2 regions of the Arthrobacter sp. 179 genome follow, and region 2 is predicted to be linked to the other one. Evidence: riboswitches for the same ligand, from Rfam matches in the RefSeq annotation. Region 2 holds a riboswitch; the other holds the start of a gene.

Region 1 (7,363 bases), on a different contig from region 2:
GACCCGGGCGATGGTGCGCATCCCGTGGTAGATCACCACGGTGGCCACCGTGCCCAGGGCGATGCCGCCGAACTGCATGGTCCCCACGGTGATGGTCGGGTCGGCGATGGCGATGATCAGTCCGGCCCCGGCGGTCATGAGGTTGATCGGGTTGGAGAAGTTGACCTGGTTCTGCACCCAGAGCCGGGCACCGATGATGCCGATCATCCCGTAGAGGACGATTCCCGCCCCGCCACTGACCCCGGCGGGGATCGAGGAGATGGCGGCACCGAACTTCGGCAGGAACGCCAGCAGCATGGCGGTCGCCGCGGCCACCCAGTAGGCGGCCGTGGAGTAGACGCGGGAGGAGGCCATGACCCCGATGTTCTCCGCATAGGTCGTCGTGCCCGAACCGCCACCGAAGCCGGCGACGATGCTGGCGATGCCGTCGCCCATCAGGGCCCGGCCGTTGACGTCGTCCAAGTCCCTGCGGGTCATCAGCGCCACGGTCTTGACATGGCCGATGTTCTCGGCGACAAGGACGAAGACGACCGGGAGGAACAGGGCCAGGGTGTCCAGGTGGAATTCGGGGAACGCGAAGGGCGGCAGGCCCAGCCACCCGGCCTCGTTGACGGCGGTGAAGTCGATCTGATGCTGGGCCAGGGCGATCAGGTAGCCGACGATGATCCCCACCAGGATCGACAAGCGCCCCAGCAGGCCACGGAAGAGGACCGCGGTGAAGACGATGGCGGCGACGGTGGAGAAGGTGGTCAGCGGGACCGACTCGATGGCCTCGGTGGTCGATCCGGCCAGATTCAGTCCGATGAGCGCGACGATCGTGCCCATGACCACCGGAGGCATCAGGGCGTGGATCCACCCGGTGCCCGATTTCTGCACCACCAGCCCGATGATGAACAGGGCCGCACCGGAGAAGACGACGCCGCCCAGGGCCCCGGCGAAACCATGTCCCGACATGGCGGCGGTCACCGGGGCGATGAACGCGAAGGAGGAGCCCAGGTAGCTGGGTACCCGGCCGGCGGTGATGAGCAGGAACAGCATGGTCCCGACCCCGGAGAAGAACAAGGTGGAGGTGACCGGGAAGCCGGTCAGCGCCGGTACCAGCACGGTGGATCCGAACATGGCCATCACGTGTTGGACGCCGATGCCGGTGGTCTGGAACCAGTTCAGCCGTTCATCGGGGGCCACCACGGTGCCGGGTCGAATCGTTGTGCCGTCGCCGTGGACCGTCCAGCCGAAGCCGGGGAAATTGCTCATGGGTGTCCTCCATCGGGGCCCTGCGGGTTGGTGGGGCCTCACCGGTGCGGGGCCCCACGGAATCCTACCGCCCCCGACCCCGGGGCGGCGGGGTCGGGCCCCCTGCCGGGGTGCGCCGGCATCAGCCGATGGCCGCCACCGGCATGGGGAGGGAGGCCGATCGCGGGGCGGCGTCTTCGGGGGTCTGGGCGAAGAAGGACAATTCCTGCCGGCTCGATTCGTCGAAGGCGCGACGCATCCCGGCCAGGGTGGTGGAACCCGCCCGCAAGGCCACCTTCTGGACCAGCGCGATGGCCTCGCTGGTGGCTTCGTCGAACTCGGGGGAGGAGTAGGCGGCGAGCCAGTCGGCATAGGGGTGGCCCGGGTGGGCCGCGGCGGCCAGCCGCTGGCCGATGTCCTGGTAGAGCCAATAACAGGGCAGGATGGCCGCCACGAGCTCGGGATAGGAATCGCCGGAGGCCACCAGGTGGTTCAGGTAGGCCGAGGTGGTGGGGCTGGGTTCCGGATCGGGGGCATCTCCGAGCCGGTGCAGATGTAGATTCGCCTCCTCCTCGAGGGCGCCGACGGCCCCGGAAGCCCAGAACTGCTGCTCTTCGCGGTTCGGCGCCAACTCGGCGGCACGGGAGAGGACCCGGGAGTAGGTCCGCAGGTACAAGGAATCCTGGGCCAGATAGAAGTGGAAGTCCTCCGAGGGCAGGGTCCCGTCCCGCAGCGCACGGATGAACGGCAGATCGTCGATCCCCGAACGCAGCGGTGCCAGATCGTTCCACCAGGTGCCCAGCAAGGCCCCCGTCGTCGGGATCGCCGTACCGTCCCAGAGCGCCCCGAAATGATTCACCGGACCATGTCCTTCGCCGACCTCGAGTTCATCGGCACGGTGCAGGGCGCCTTCAAGCCACCCGCGGGCCAGCCGCAGGGCATCCCCCCAGTCCCCGCAGCGGGCCCACAGGGTAGCCAGCGCCGCGGAGAGCGAGCACCCGGTCCCATGGGTGTTCGGGGTGTCGATGCGGTCACCCTCCACGGCAGCCATGACGCCGTCGGGGCCCACGAGGGCATCCGGGCACCGGCTGCCGGTGAGGTGGCCGCCCTTGGCCAGGACCAGGACAGAATACCGCCTCGCGAGCCGGGCTGCCTGGTCCAGGACGTCGTCCCATCGGGTGCAGACCGGCTCCTCGAGCAGTGCCGCCAATTCCGCGGTGTTCGGGGTCAGGACATCGGCCCACGGGAGCAGCCGACGCAGGGCCTCCTCGGCGTCGTGCTCCAATAAGCGGTCCCCGGACGTGGAGATCAGCACCGGGTCCACCACGACGGTGGTGCCCGGGCGGGTACCCAGCCAGGCGGTGGTGGCTTCGATGACCTCGGCGGAGGCCAGCATGCCGATCTTCACCGCATCGATCCGGATATCGGCGGCGACCGTCTCAAGTTGCCGGGTGAGGAATTCCGCCGGAGGGGTATGGACCCCGGTGACTCCCCGGGTGTTCTGGGCGGTCAGTGCGGTGATCGCCGCCATCCCGTAGCCACCGCAGGCGGCAATCGATTTCAGGTCGGCCTGGATCCCGGCCCCGCCGGAGGGGTCGGCCCCGGCGATGGACAGGATGTTGGGGGTGTTCGGGGCGCTCATGCGGTCTCCGTTCGTGCTGCCCGGGTCCATTCCTGAACCAGGGCGGCAGCAGAGTCCCGGGGTTCGGCGGCGGAGCAGATGGCCCGCACGACGGCCATGCCGATGGCCCCGGCGGTGTGCGCGTCCGCGGCGTCGCCGGAGCCCAGCCCGCCGATCGCCACGCAGGGCAGCGGGGCCCGGGAGATCAACGAGGCCAGGCCGGGGAACCCCAGCGGGGTCGGGTGGTCCTTCTTGGTGGGCGTGGCCCGGACGGCCCCGGTGCCCAGATAGTCGATGGTGCCTGCCGGCAGTTCCGCTACTGCCGCGAAGTGGTCCTCGGTGCTGGCGCTGAGCCCCAGCACGGCATCGGGTCCGATGAGGGACCGGACGAGTTCGGCGGGCAGGTCCTTCTGGCCGATATGGACCCCGTCCACGCGGATCCCTGCCGCACGGGCCGCCAGGTAGACGTCCACCCGGTCGTTGAGCAGCAGCAGGGCCCGGCCCGCGGTGTGTTCGGCGCAGGCGGCCGCCTCGGCCAGGAATTCGCGGGCGGACAGGTCCTTGCAGCGCAGCTGGATGGTCCCGACCCCCGCGGCGACGGCCTCGGCCACGATGGTGGCCAAGGGCCGTCCGGCCGTGCTGGTGGAGTTGGCGACGAGGTAGATCCCGCTTCCGGGAACCGGCGCGCTCATGCGAGCACCGCCTCAACAAAGCAGTCGGTGGGTGAATGGGCCAAGGTGGGCGCATGTTGGTGCATGGGCGACATCCCTCCGCTAGTACGAACTAGATCAGGTTCTTGCCGGGTGTGCTCTCAGTCCGCGCCGGTGGCGGACACCCCGTGTCAGTGATCGTGAGCCTACAGTCCCCCACTGGGGGCGGCAAACCGACCGGCTGCCCCGCCGGCGGTGTCCACGTTAGTGTCGTACCCATGGCCATGAACCGACGTTCCCGTCCCCCAGCAGTTTCCGCGCCCGTCGTGCCGGCGGGCCCCGACGCCGAACTCCCGGCCACCGCGGCCCGCCGGCTGCGTGATGCCGCCGACTCCCGGCTGGCCCACCCCCGCAGGTTCCGCAGCGCCCAGCTCAAGGCACTCGAACGGCTGATCCAGGATCAAGAACAGACCCTATGTGACGCGTTGATGACGGATCTGGGTAAACCGGCGGCCGAATCCCGGCTGACCGAACTGGATCGGGTGAAGGCCGAAATCGATCATGCCCTGTTGCACCTGGGCGACTGGATGGCGGATGAGGCGGTGAAGGTCCCGCTGTCGCTGCAACCGGCGTCGGCCCGCGTCCAGGCGCGTCCGTTGGGCATGGTCCTGGTGATCGCCCCCTGGAACTATCCGGTCCTGTTGCTGCTCGGCCCGCTGGTCGGTGCCCTGGCGGCAGGGAACACCGTGATCCTCAAACCCTCCGAACTGGCTCCGGCCACCTCGGCGGTCATGGCCGCCCTCATCCCGCAGTACCTGGATCGGCGCGCTGTCGCGGTCCTGGAGGGGGCCGCGGAGACGACGAGCGAACTTCTGGAGATGGACTTCGACCACATCTTCTACACCGGAGGCGAACGGGTCGGGAAGATCGTGGCCCGGGCCGCGGCGGAAACGCTGACCCCGGTGACCCTGGAACTGGGCGGGAAGAGTCCGGCGGTGGTCGCCGACGGGAACTTCCCCGCCATCGCCCGGCGGTTGGCCCACGGGAAGTTCATGAATGCCGGACAGACCTGTGTCGCCCCGGACTACGTCCTGGCGGTCGGGGCCACGGCGGCGGCCGAACTGGAAAAGCAGCTGCCCAAGGCCATCGGCGCGTTCTATGGGAAGGACCCCTCGGGCAGCAAGGACTATGGGCGGATCATCAACGCCTCGCACTTCGAACGTCTGGAATCCTATCTGGGGCAGGGACGGGTGGTGGCCGGGGGGACCAGCGACGCGGAGGCGAGGTACATCGCCCCCACGGTCCTGGCTGACGTCGACCCGGCGGCCCCGGTGATGACGGAGGAGATTTTCGGTCCGATCCTGCCGATCATCCAGGTCGACCGCTTCGATGATGCGGTGCGGTTCATCAACTCCCGCCCCTCACCGCTGGCCGCCTACCTGTTCAGCGAACGCCCGCGCCTGCACACCTCCTTCGAGGACCAGGTGCGGGCCGGGGCGATCGCCCATAATGTGTGCAGCATGCACCTGGCGGTCCCCGCGCTGCCCTTCGGCGGGGTGGGGGCCTCGGGGACGGGGAACTACCACGGCAAATTCGGGTTCGATACCTTCAGCCAGCAACGTCCGGTGCTGTCCAAGACCGCGATGCTCGATACGTTGCGGGCCGTCTACCCGCCCTTCGGCTGGGCCAAGCGGAAGATCATGCGTTCGATCGGCTGATCCGCCCGGCCGAGTGCCCCGACAGACGAAGGGCCCGGACCGCATTCAATGCGGTCCGGGCCCTTCGCTACGGTCGGTGCCATGGCACCTGCCGATGGATCGTGGCTACTTCTCGGTCAGCGAATCCACGTAGTCCTGGTTCTCGGAGATCCACTTGTCGACGATCGGTCCGTAGTCATCGGTGTCCGTGTCGTTGAACATGGCGTTCTCCAGGGAGAACAGGTGGTCATCGTCGATCGTGAAGTCGTTCAACCACTCGGTCAGTCCCGGGTAGGTGTCGGCGAAGTCGGCGTTGCCGTAGGAGGTGATGGTTTCCGCGTCGCCCATGGCACCCTTGGGATCCTTCAGATCCTTGATCGGGAACTCGTCGTAGGCCCAGTGCGGGCGCCACAGGGTGACGACGATGTCCTCATCGGCGTCCGTGGCCTTCTTCAGCTGGGCCAGCATGGCCGGGGTGGAGGAGGTCTTGAAGTCCATCTTCTCCAGGCCGTAGTCCGGGATGGCCGCCTTTTCGGTGGTGTCGGTCAGCCCGGCGCCCGGGTCGATGCCATAGATCGTGTTGCCGAACTTGTCGGCATTGGCCGCCAGGTCCTCGAGCGAATCGATCGGGGCGTCTTCGTTGACCGCGATGGTCAGCTTGGCATCGTCGTACCAGGTGCCCAGCTTGGTCATGTCGTCGCCGTACTTCTTCAAGTACTTCTTGTGCGTCAGCGGCATCCAGACGTCCATGGTCAGGTCCAGGTCACCGGAGGCGACACCGGCGAAGACCGGGCCGGCATCGGCGTCGGTGAGTTCGACGTCGTAGCCCTTCTTGTCCAGGATCTGCTTCCAGAGGTTGGACACGGCCACGCCTTCGTCCCAGCCGGCCATGACGCCGATGTTCAGCGCGGCCTGGTCGCCGTTCTCAGGCGAGTCGGGGACCTCGGATTCGCTGCTTCCGGTGTCGCCGCTGCCGCAGGCGGTCAGCGCGAGGGCCGCCGTGGCGGCGATCCCCATCATTGATGCGAATTTCCTTTGCATTGTTCATTTCCTTTCTTCGCGCCCCGCCAGCGGGGCGTAGGGTCGTTAGCCGTTTTTCGCCGGCACGTTGGATTGGCCCAGGGAGGCGGTGATGCGGTCCAGGAAGATGGCCAGAATGACCACCGACAGACCTGATTCGACACCCAGGGGAGTGTTCAGGGTCGTCAGGGAGGCGTAGACATCCTTGCCGAGACCACCGGCGCCGACCATGCCGGCGATGACCACCATGGACAGGGAGAGCATGATGACCTGGTTGATGCCGGCCATGATGGTCGGCAGCGCCAGCGGGATCTGGATCTGGCGCAGGATGCGTCCCGGGGAGGCGCCGAAGGCCTGGCCGGCCTCGACGACCTCGGTATCGACGCTGCGGATCCCCAATTCGGTGAAGCGGGTGCCCGGCGCCATGCCGAACACGATCGTGGCCACGATTCCGGGGACGACGCCGATCCCCAACAGCAGGATCGCCGGGACCAGGTAGACGAAGGCAGGCATGGTTTGCAGGAAGTCCAGGATCGGCTTGACGACCGCCGAAACGATCTTGGATTTGGCGGTGAGGATGCCCAGCGGAACACTGATGATCACCGCGACGATGCTGGCCACCAGGACCAGCGACAGGGTCTCCATCGAGTGCTCCCACTGGTTCATCCCGTAGATCAACAGCAGTCCGATGACCGTACCGATGGCCATCTTCCAACTGCGCAGGAGCCAGGCCAGCAGGGCCAGCACGAGGATGACGACCCAGAACGGCGGAGCGGTGAGGATCCACGCCAGCCCGTCGTACCAGTTCTGGAAGAAGGACTTGATGAGGTTGAAGAGCCCGCCGAGGTTGGCGATGAACCAGTTGAGGACCACTTCGCCCCAGTGGCCGACGGGAATGCGGAATAGCTGATCGGTCATTTAGAGGGCACCTCCTTCGTCGTCGGATGCAGCCGCGGGGGCATCGGTGTCTTCCGGCTGGTCGGCGGCGACCACCGGGACGCTGCTGGTGGTCGAGGGGACGTTGCCCAGCGCGGAGAGGAGGGTGGCGCGGGCGATGGCGCCGATGAGCCGGCCCTCGTCGTCGACGACCGGCAGGGGTACCGGCGACTCCACGGAGCGGCCGAACAGGTCGTTCAGCGCCG
Region 2 (7,363 bases):
CCTGCTCGACGAATTCGCCGGCCTGCTCGCTGATGTCGGCTACCGTCGCGTCATCGAGGGCGCCTGCTTCACGCAGGGTCGCTTCGAGGCGGTTCAGCGGGTCCTCGCCGCCGTCACGACGTTCATCGTCCAGGCTGCGGTAACGGCCCGGGTCATCGGAGGTGGAGTGCGGTCCGCGGCGGTAGGTCATGGCCTCCACCATGGCCGGACCGTTGCCTGCCCTGCCGTGTTCGACGGCGGCACGTACGGCGCGGACCACGGCGACGACGTCGTTGCCGTCGACCTGGATCGAGGGGATCGCGTAGCCGGCCCCGCGCGCGGCAACGGAGCCGCCGGCGACCTGGCGTTCGGTGGGAACCGAGATGGCCCAGCCGTTGTTCTGCGTGAAGAAGACCACCGGGGCCTTGTAGACCGAGGCGAAGTTCATGGCCTCGTGGACGTCGCCCTGCGAACTGGCGCCATCACCGAAGTAGGTGAGCGCGACGTTGCCGGTGCCATCGACGGTCTGTCCGTGGGCCCAGCCCACGGCGTGCAGCACCGAACCGGCGACGACGGCCTGGATGGGTGCCACATGGGTTTCGGCGGGGTTCCACAGGCCACCATGCCAGGAGGCCTTATGGGTGGACATGTACTCGACCATGTCGACCCCGGCGGCCAGGGCGACGCCCATTTCGCGGTAGGTGGGGAAGGCGAAGTCGCGGGCGAAGTCCAGCGCGTAGGCGCTGCCCACCTGGGCTGCTTCCTGGCCCAGTTCCGGGGCGTAACCGGGCAGGATGCCCTGTCGCTGCCAGGCGATGGCGGCGACATCGAGCTGCCGCGTGCGCACCATCAGGGAATACAGCTTCAGTAGTTCATCGGTGCCGAGCTCGTCGGCGTGCGGCTCAAGCCGGGGTGCATCGGTCATGTTCGACTCCCTGGGGGTGTGGTTCGGTGGACTTGCTCCGACCGTAATGACCCGGAAGTTCATGCGCAATACGCCGATGGTTGGACCAACAATCTGCGCAGAGTGTCTATAGTTAAGAATGATCAACTGTGCACATTGTATAGCTAGGAGGGGTTAGTGAAGATCGACGAATTGGACGCCAGGATCCTGGAGGAGTTCTCCTCGGACCCACGGATGTCGGTCCTGGAGGCCTCCCGGACCCTGGGGGTCGCCCGGGCCACGGTGCAGTCGCGGCTGGATAAGCTCACCCGTGAAGAGGTGGTCACCGGCTGGGGACCGCACCTTTCGGCCGAGGGGCTCGGATACCCGGTGCGCGCCTACTGTTCCCTGGTGATCCACCAGGATGCCGGTCACGACGGTGTGGCCGCCGCCCTGTCCGAGGTCCCCGAGGTGCTCGAACTCCAGACCGTCTCGGGCGAGTCCGACCTGATGGCCACCATCGTGGCCACGTCCAACGACGACCTGCAACGGGTCCTGGACGCGATCATTGCCACCCGGACGGTGTTGCGCAGTTCCTCGTTGGTGGTGCTGAACTCGCCCATCCCGTTGCGCATGCTGCCGCTGGCGAGGGCGGCTGGCCAGCGAGCGGATAGGTAGTTGACACGTATTGGTGCCTCAATCAAGAACGTCCTAACGCCTAAGTAGCGAAATCAATCCAACAATGCGCGCTCTGGCTGCTTAAAAAGCCTTGAGGAATGGATTCCAAGGGCGGACCGTGGAACCGCATTCGTGTTGAGAGCCGTGTGCGTCTTGAATCGGCCAGCCAGTAAAACTGATAGATGGATGGCATACAAGAACGCAAATCAGGGCCAGTTTCCAAGCTGGTCCGATGAGTCATTGCGTTGGTGGTGTTGATGACGACTAGATCTCCTAGAAAACCCCGTCGATGTTCTGAGAGACGGTCGCACCACCTTCCTCTTTCGGCGGGATGGAGAAAAGCCGTCGTGTGTGAGAAAGGTGGGGAGAGCAGTAACCGAGGCGGGGATAGACGTCCTAAAAGCCGAACGATCCGTCCTCCCGGGCCAGCGAGGTGATCGTCATTAGGGCGCTCATTCTAGTCACAACTTCAGAATCCGGTTGGAGGCTGTCTGTCCATTCGTCGACAGCATCGGCGACATCTGTTGCGAAATTATGTACTTCTAGTTGCAGTTTTCCGTTTACAGAATTGCAGTGAATACTGTTGCCGTTTGGTAGTGGGCTGGTGAATTGGAACTCGCGAAAGACTCGGTCCACTGCATTCTTCATATTTCCTGCGGTGTCGAATGATCCTTCGTGCAGCACAGCGCACCGTAAGGCATAGAAATCGATCCCGTTGATCCAAACCGTGCCCTTGTCTGTGTACGATTCGGTCAGTCTTGACGTGTATTTGTGACTGAAGTTCTGGTCGATCCATCGAACAAAACGAGTGCCTTGCTTAGTATTTGGCCAGGCTAATTTGCTGGCTATGTCGGGAAGCGTCAGGGCAAGGGTCAACGCGGAGTACCAATTCTTCTGTTCTACGGCCGTCCGCACGGCGCTCGTTAGATGTTTCATAAGTGGAGCATATTTCCCGCTTGTGACAGTTGGGGGTCGAATCATGCCTTGGCGTTGAAATTGGCTTTGCTCTGTATCTCGGGGCCGCTCTAATGCCGTCCCATCAGCAGCCGGTATTTATGTGTGACACGGACGCATAAGGCTCGAAAAGTAACTGAGGCAATTCGTGTTGCAGATTGTTGCCGTTCAGCTGGCGGTCTGAACGCTTGTCGCTAGCCTCGCTGCATGAACACGATCTAGCCCACCGGCCGCTCCAGACCCAAGTGCCCGCGCAGCGTTTCGGTCGGGTATTCGGTGCGGTAGAGCCCACGACGTTGCAATACCGGCACGACCCGGTCCACGAACTCCTCCAGCGAATCAGGCAGCATCGGCGGCATCAGGTTGAAGCCATCGGCGGCCCCCGAGGTGAACCAGCGTTCGATGGAGTCGGCGACCTGCTCGGGGGTTCCCACCATGGTGCAGTGGCCTCCTCCTGCAGCCATCCGGCCCAGCAACTGACGCACGGTGGGGCTTTCGGCCTCGACGATGCGCAGGATGGTGGCGTACCTGCCCTGCGGTCCGCTGAATTCCGTCGCCGGCGGCAGTGCCGGAACGGGGGCATCGAGCTCCCAGTCGCTGCAGTCCTGACCGATGAACGTCCCCAGCTGGTCCAGTGACTGTTCGGTGGGCAGCAGTGCATCCACCTCGGCCTGCTTCGCCAGCGCTTCGCCCTCGGTCGATCCCAGGAAGGCGACTAGGCCGGGCATGATCGCCACCTTCGCCGGATCCCTGCCCTCGGCGGCAATGCGCCGCTTCATATCCGAGTAGTAGTCCTGCCCGCTGGCCAGATCGTAGGCCACCGCGTAGATCCCCTCGGCATGGCGTGCCGCCAACTGGCGACCGGATTCCGAGGCCCCGGCCTGGAACAGGACCGGGCGGCCCTGGGGTCCCCGGGGGACGTTCAAGGCTCCGGCCACCCCGAAGTGCTCCCCGGAGTGGTTTACGGGTCTGACTTTGTCGGGATCGGCGAAGAGCCCGGCGCGGTCGGCGAGCACGGCATCGTCGGCCCAGGAATCCCAGAGGGCCAGGGCGACGTCGATGAACTCGGCAGCCCGGGCATAGCGTTCGGGACTGGGCGGCATGGCATCCATCGAGTGGTTGCGTGCCTCGGCGTCGAACATCGAGGTGACCACGTTCCAACCGATGCGTCCGGCGCTGATGTGATCCAGTGAGGCGAGCATTCTTGCAGCGTGGTACGGGGTGTAGAAGGTGGTGGAGACGGTGGAGATCAGCCCGATCCTGCTGGTGCTCCGCGCCATGGCGGCCAGCGCGGTCAACGGTTCGAAGAACCACCGGGGACCGGCTGACGGGTTCCCCGCCGAGTGTCCGTCGGCGAAGAACACGGCGTCGAACAGTCCGGCCTCGGCGGTTTGGGCCATCCGTTCGTAATGCTCGATGCTGCCCAGCTGTTCGACCGCAGAGTCAGGGTGGCGCCAGGCTGCCTGGTGGTGCCCGCAGGCATTGAGGAAGGCGTTGAGATGTAGTTGGCGTGGCGCCGTTTCGGCGGTGTCGGTTGTATGTGCGCTCATCTCTAGTTCTTCACCAATCCGCCGTCGACCACCAGGTTCTGCCCGGTGACCGCACGCGCCCAGGGGGAGGCGAAGAACAGGATCGCGTCGGCGAATTCCTCCGGGGTGGTGACCTTGCGCAGGGGGGTGGAGGAGGCAATGAAGTCGAAGACCTCATCGGGGGTCGCTGCGCTGGCGTCGGTGGTGCGCAGCAGGCCTCCGGAGACTATGTTCACCGAGACCTGGTGTTGGCCCAGATCTGCGGCCAGTGTGCGGGTCAGGGACAGCAAGGCCGCCTTGGCTGCCGTGTAGTCGTGATAGGGGACTACGGGATTCTGGAACAGGTTGGTGCCGATGTTGATGATCCGCCCGAAGCCGTGTTCGCGCATTCCCGGTAGCGCCGCCTGGGTCGTGTTCAGGGCTCCGCGGACGCTGCCGGAGAACTGGGAGTCGAACTCCTCCCAGCCGATCTCCGCGGCCGACGAGCGGGCATCGCCGTTGAAGGAGAAGTCGGCCAGGGCGTTGTTCACCACCGTGGTCACCGGGGAGCCGAAGTGCGCTTGTGCGCTTTCGAGCATCGTTGCGACCTGTACCGGGTCGGTGACATCCGCCTGGATGGCCAGGGCCTGGTCGGGGCCGTGGGCTGTGGCAATTTCCTCCGCCGCCTGGGCTGAATGGCGGTAGTTGATGATGACGCGGGCGCCTTGTGCGGCAAAGGCTTCAACGATGTGGCGGCCCAATCCGCGGGCGCCTCCGGTGACGAGGACAAGCTGGTCTGAGAGGTTCATCTGGTCTCACTTTCGTAGCTGCCGGTTGCAGCGGGTAGGTGGTGCTGGAGGGGGGGGAGCCCCGCAGACAGAATCGCCGGGGGAGATGAGTGAAGAAGACGGCGGACACAGCGCAAGGCAGAGGCAAGGTGTCTGCATGCCCGACGGCGGATAGCTGGCTTCGTGCGGGATCCTCAGCTGCGGGGCAGCTGGCGGGAAGGCATCAAAAAACTGGCCGGGCGGTGCCACGGCAGGATGCGGAGCGCCAGGGTGGACGCCGGCAACGCATGGCGGAATCGGGCAGTGGGGGCGTGACTCGGCGGGGCCGTCCACGGTGGGCCATGAGGCGAATGAGCACCTGCAACATCCCTTCGCTAGTTCGAACTAGATCAGGTTCAACGGGTGTTCTCTCAGCCAGGAATCCTGGCACCCCGTGTCACTGCTTCACACCCTACACACCTGCAGCAGCGATTCGACAACTTCGTTTCCCCGTGTACAGTCTGTGCTGAACACGGGAGTCCGGTGAGCCGGGCTGAGAGGAAGCTGATCAAGCTTCGACCGTCGAACCTGATCTGGATCATGCCAGCGCAGGGAGGCAAAAACTCCAAATCCCGTGCCCTGTTCACTCAACAGAAGGGGCACGACAGTGCACTCATCAACCACGCCTTCAACGGCGCCGTCCCTGACGCGCCGACGCTTTTCCTTCGACCTGAAGGACCTGATGCTCATCGTGGTCCTCGGCGTCGTCTTCGGCTTCCTCTACTGGGCACTGGTCCAGGCCTCGGCCGGGCTGACACTGGTCCTGGGCCCGCTCGGGGACCTCTCCTCGCACTTGCTCTTCGGCGGGTGGCTGATCGTCGCCCCGATCGCCGTCGCCATCATCAGACGACCCTTCGCCGGGATCCTCGCGGAGGTCATTGCCGGTGGGGTGGAGGTCGTTTTCCTCGGCTCGACGGCAGGACCCATGCTCTTCCTGGTGGCCGCCATCCAAGGTCTGGGCAGCGAACTTCCCTTCGCCCTGCGTCGCTACCGGTCCTTCAGCTGGCTCACCTACGCCTGCTCCGGACTGCTCGGAGCAGGATTGGCCTTCGCCGTCTCGGCCTTCCGTTTCGGATGGTACGGCCAGGATTTCTTTGTCATCCGGCTCATCGTTCAACTGCTCTCCGGGCTCATTCTCGGCGGTCTCCTGGCCCGCAAGACCGTTAACGCGCTGGCCAAAACCGGCGTCGTGGACAACTACGCCATCGGCCGGGACCTGCCAACCGCCGAGGGAGCATGAAACCGGAAAGTACGCCGGTAGTCGTGCTTCAGGACGTGACCGTGACCTACCCCCGAAGGCCGGCGCCGGTCCTGGATCGGGTGACCTTGAGTCTAGAAGCAGGCGAACAGGTCATCATCCTGGGGCCCTCGGGGGCCGGAAAGTCGACGCTTTTAAACCTGATGACCGGGGTCATCCCGCATTCGGTGGCGGCACGGTTCACCGGCCGGGTCCTCGTCGCTGGTCAGGACACCGCTCACACCGGCGTCGCCGAATTATCGCGGACCGTCGGCGTCCTGGCCCAAGACCCCGAATCGGCGATGTGCATGCCCGATGTGCAGCGGGAAATCGCCCTTCCACTGGAGAACCATGCGGTCCCCCCACGAGAAATCGAGAGTCTGATCGATGAGGCGCTGGAACAGGTCAACGGAGCCAGCCTCAAGGACAGGTCAACACGGCAACTCTCCGGCGGCCAAGGACAACGGGTGGCCTTGGCCGCCAGTCTGGTCGCGGAGCCACCGGTGCTGCTGCTCGACGAACCCACCTCGATGCTCGACGCCGAAGGCATCTCATCGGTGCGCCGAGCCATCGACCGGGTGGTGCACGACCGTGGCCCCGCCGTGGTGCTGGTGGAACACCGCATCGACGAGTATGCGGGAGCCGACGGCGTGGCAGGGCTCCCCGGACGGGCCATCGTGCTCGACGCCGACGGTGCCCTGCTGGCCGACGGCCCCACACGGAGCGTGTTGGAACAATCGGCACGCCAGCTCGTGGACGCCGGGTGCTGGACACCGTTGGAAACCGAGCTGCAGGCGGCGTTCGGCACAGAAGGCGGCTTGGCCTCGCCCATCGTCCGCGAAGAATTGCTGCACTGGGCCCAGGGCCAACCAACGGTTCCGCAGCCGACGCAGGCCACCGACAGCGTGGTCCTCTCCGCACGAGGCCTCTCGATCACCCGGGCGGCAATCCCTGCCCGGAAACGACGCCGCGAACCCGCGATGATCAGCCCCCAACTTGAAGGCATCGACTTGGAACTACGCTCCGGGGAGATCGTCGCCCTGTTGGGCGCCAACGGGACGGGCAAGACCAGTCTGTTGCTCGCGCTCGCCGGGCTGCTGCAACCACTAGCCGGCACGATATCGGGGGACCGGCCCGGACTGGTCTTCCAAAACCCCGAACACCAATTCGTGGCCACCACTGTCCGAGAAGAAGTTGGCCATGGACTGCCGACGCTCATCAACGGGCGTCCTGCCCAAGAGAAGATCGATGACCTGCTGGCCGAACACCGGCTGACGCATCTGGCCGCGAGTAACCC

The links. Region 2 has a riboswitch for thiamine pyrophosphate ahead of ACT3UE_RS07355 (3-oxoacyl-ACP reductase). Riboswitches for the same ligand answer to the same signal wherever they lie in the genome.
Region 1: it holds a riboswitch for thiamine pyrophosphate, as region 2 does, so the genes downstream of both, thiE (thiamine phosphate synthase) here and ACT3UE_RS07355 (3-oxoacyl-ACP reductase) in region 2, are expected to answer to the same signal.

Annotation. Positions count from the first base shown of each region.
Region 1 is NZ_JBQSYU010000001.1:290,799-298,161, forward strand. It holds gene ACT3UE_RS01480 (uracil-xanthine permease family protein) at 1-1,254, opposite strand, end outside; gene thiD (bifunctional hydroxymethylpyrimidine kinase/phosphomethylpyrimidine kinase) at 1,376-2,875, opposite strand; gene thiE (thiamine phosphate synthase) at 2,872-3,546, opposite strand; TPP riboswitch at 3,603-3,703, opposite strand; gene ACT3UE_RS01495 (aldehyde dehydrogenase family protein) at 3,783-5,222, shown strand; gene ACT3UE_RS01500 (glycine betaine ABC transporter substrate-binding protein) at 5,328-6,242, opposite strand; gene ACT3UE_RS01505 (ABC transporter permease) at 6,288-7,139, opposite strand; gene ACT3UE_RS01510 (quaternary amine ABC transporter ATP-binding protein) at 7,140-7,363, opposite strand, start outside.
Region 2 is NZ_JBQSYU010000008.1:101,313-108,675, forward strand. It holds gene ACT3UE_RS07335 (thiamine pyrophosphate-dependent enzyme) at 1-904, opposite strand, end outside; gene ACT3UE_RS07340 (Lrp/AsnC family transcriptional regulator) at 1,061-1,540, shown strand; gene ACT3UE_RS07345 (hypothetical protein) at 1,937-2,476, opposite strand; gene ACT3UE_RS07350 (LLM class flavin-dependent oxidoreductase) at 2,713-4,044, opposite strand; gene ACT3UE_RS07355 (3-oxoacyl-ACP reductase) at 4,047-4,811, opposite strand; TPP riboswitch at 5,140-5,234, opposite strand; TPP riboswitch at 5,292-5,401, shown strand; gene ACT3UE_RS07360 (ECF transporter S component) at 5,437-6,069, shown strand; gene ACT3UE_RS07365 (ABC transporter ATP-binding protein) at 6,111-7,363, shown strand, end outside.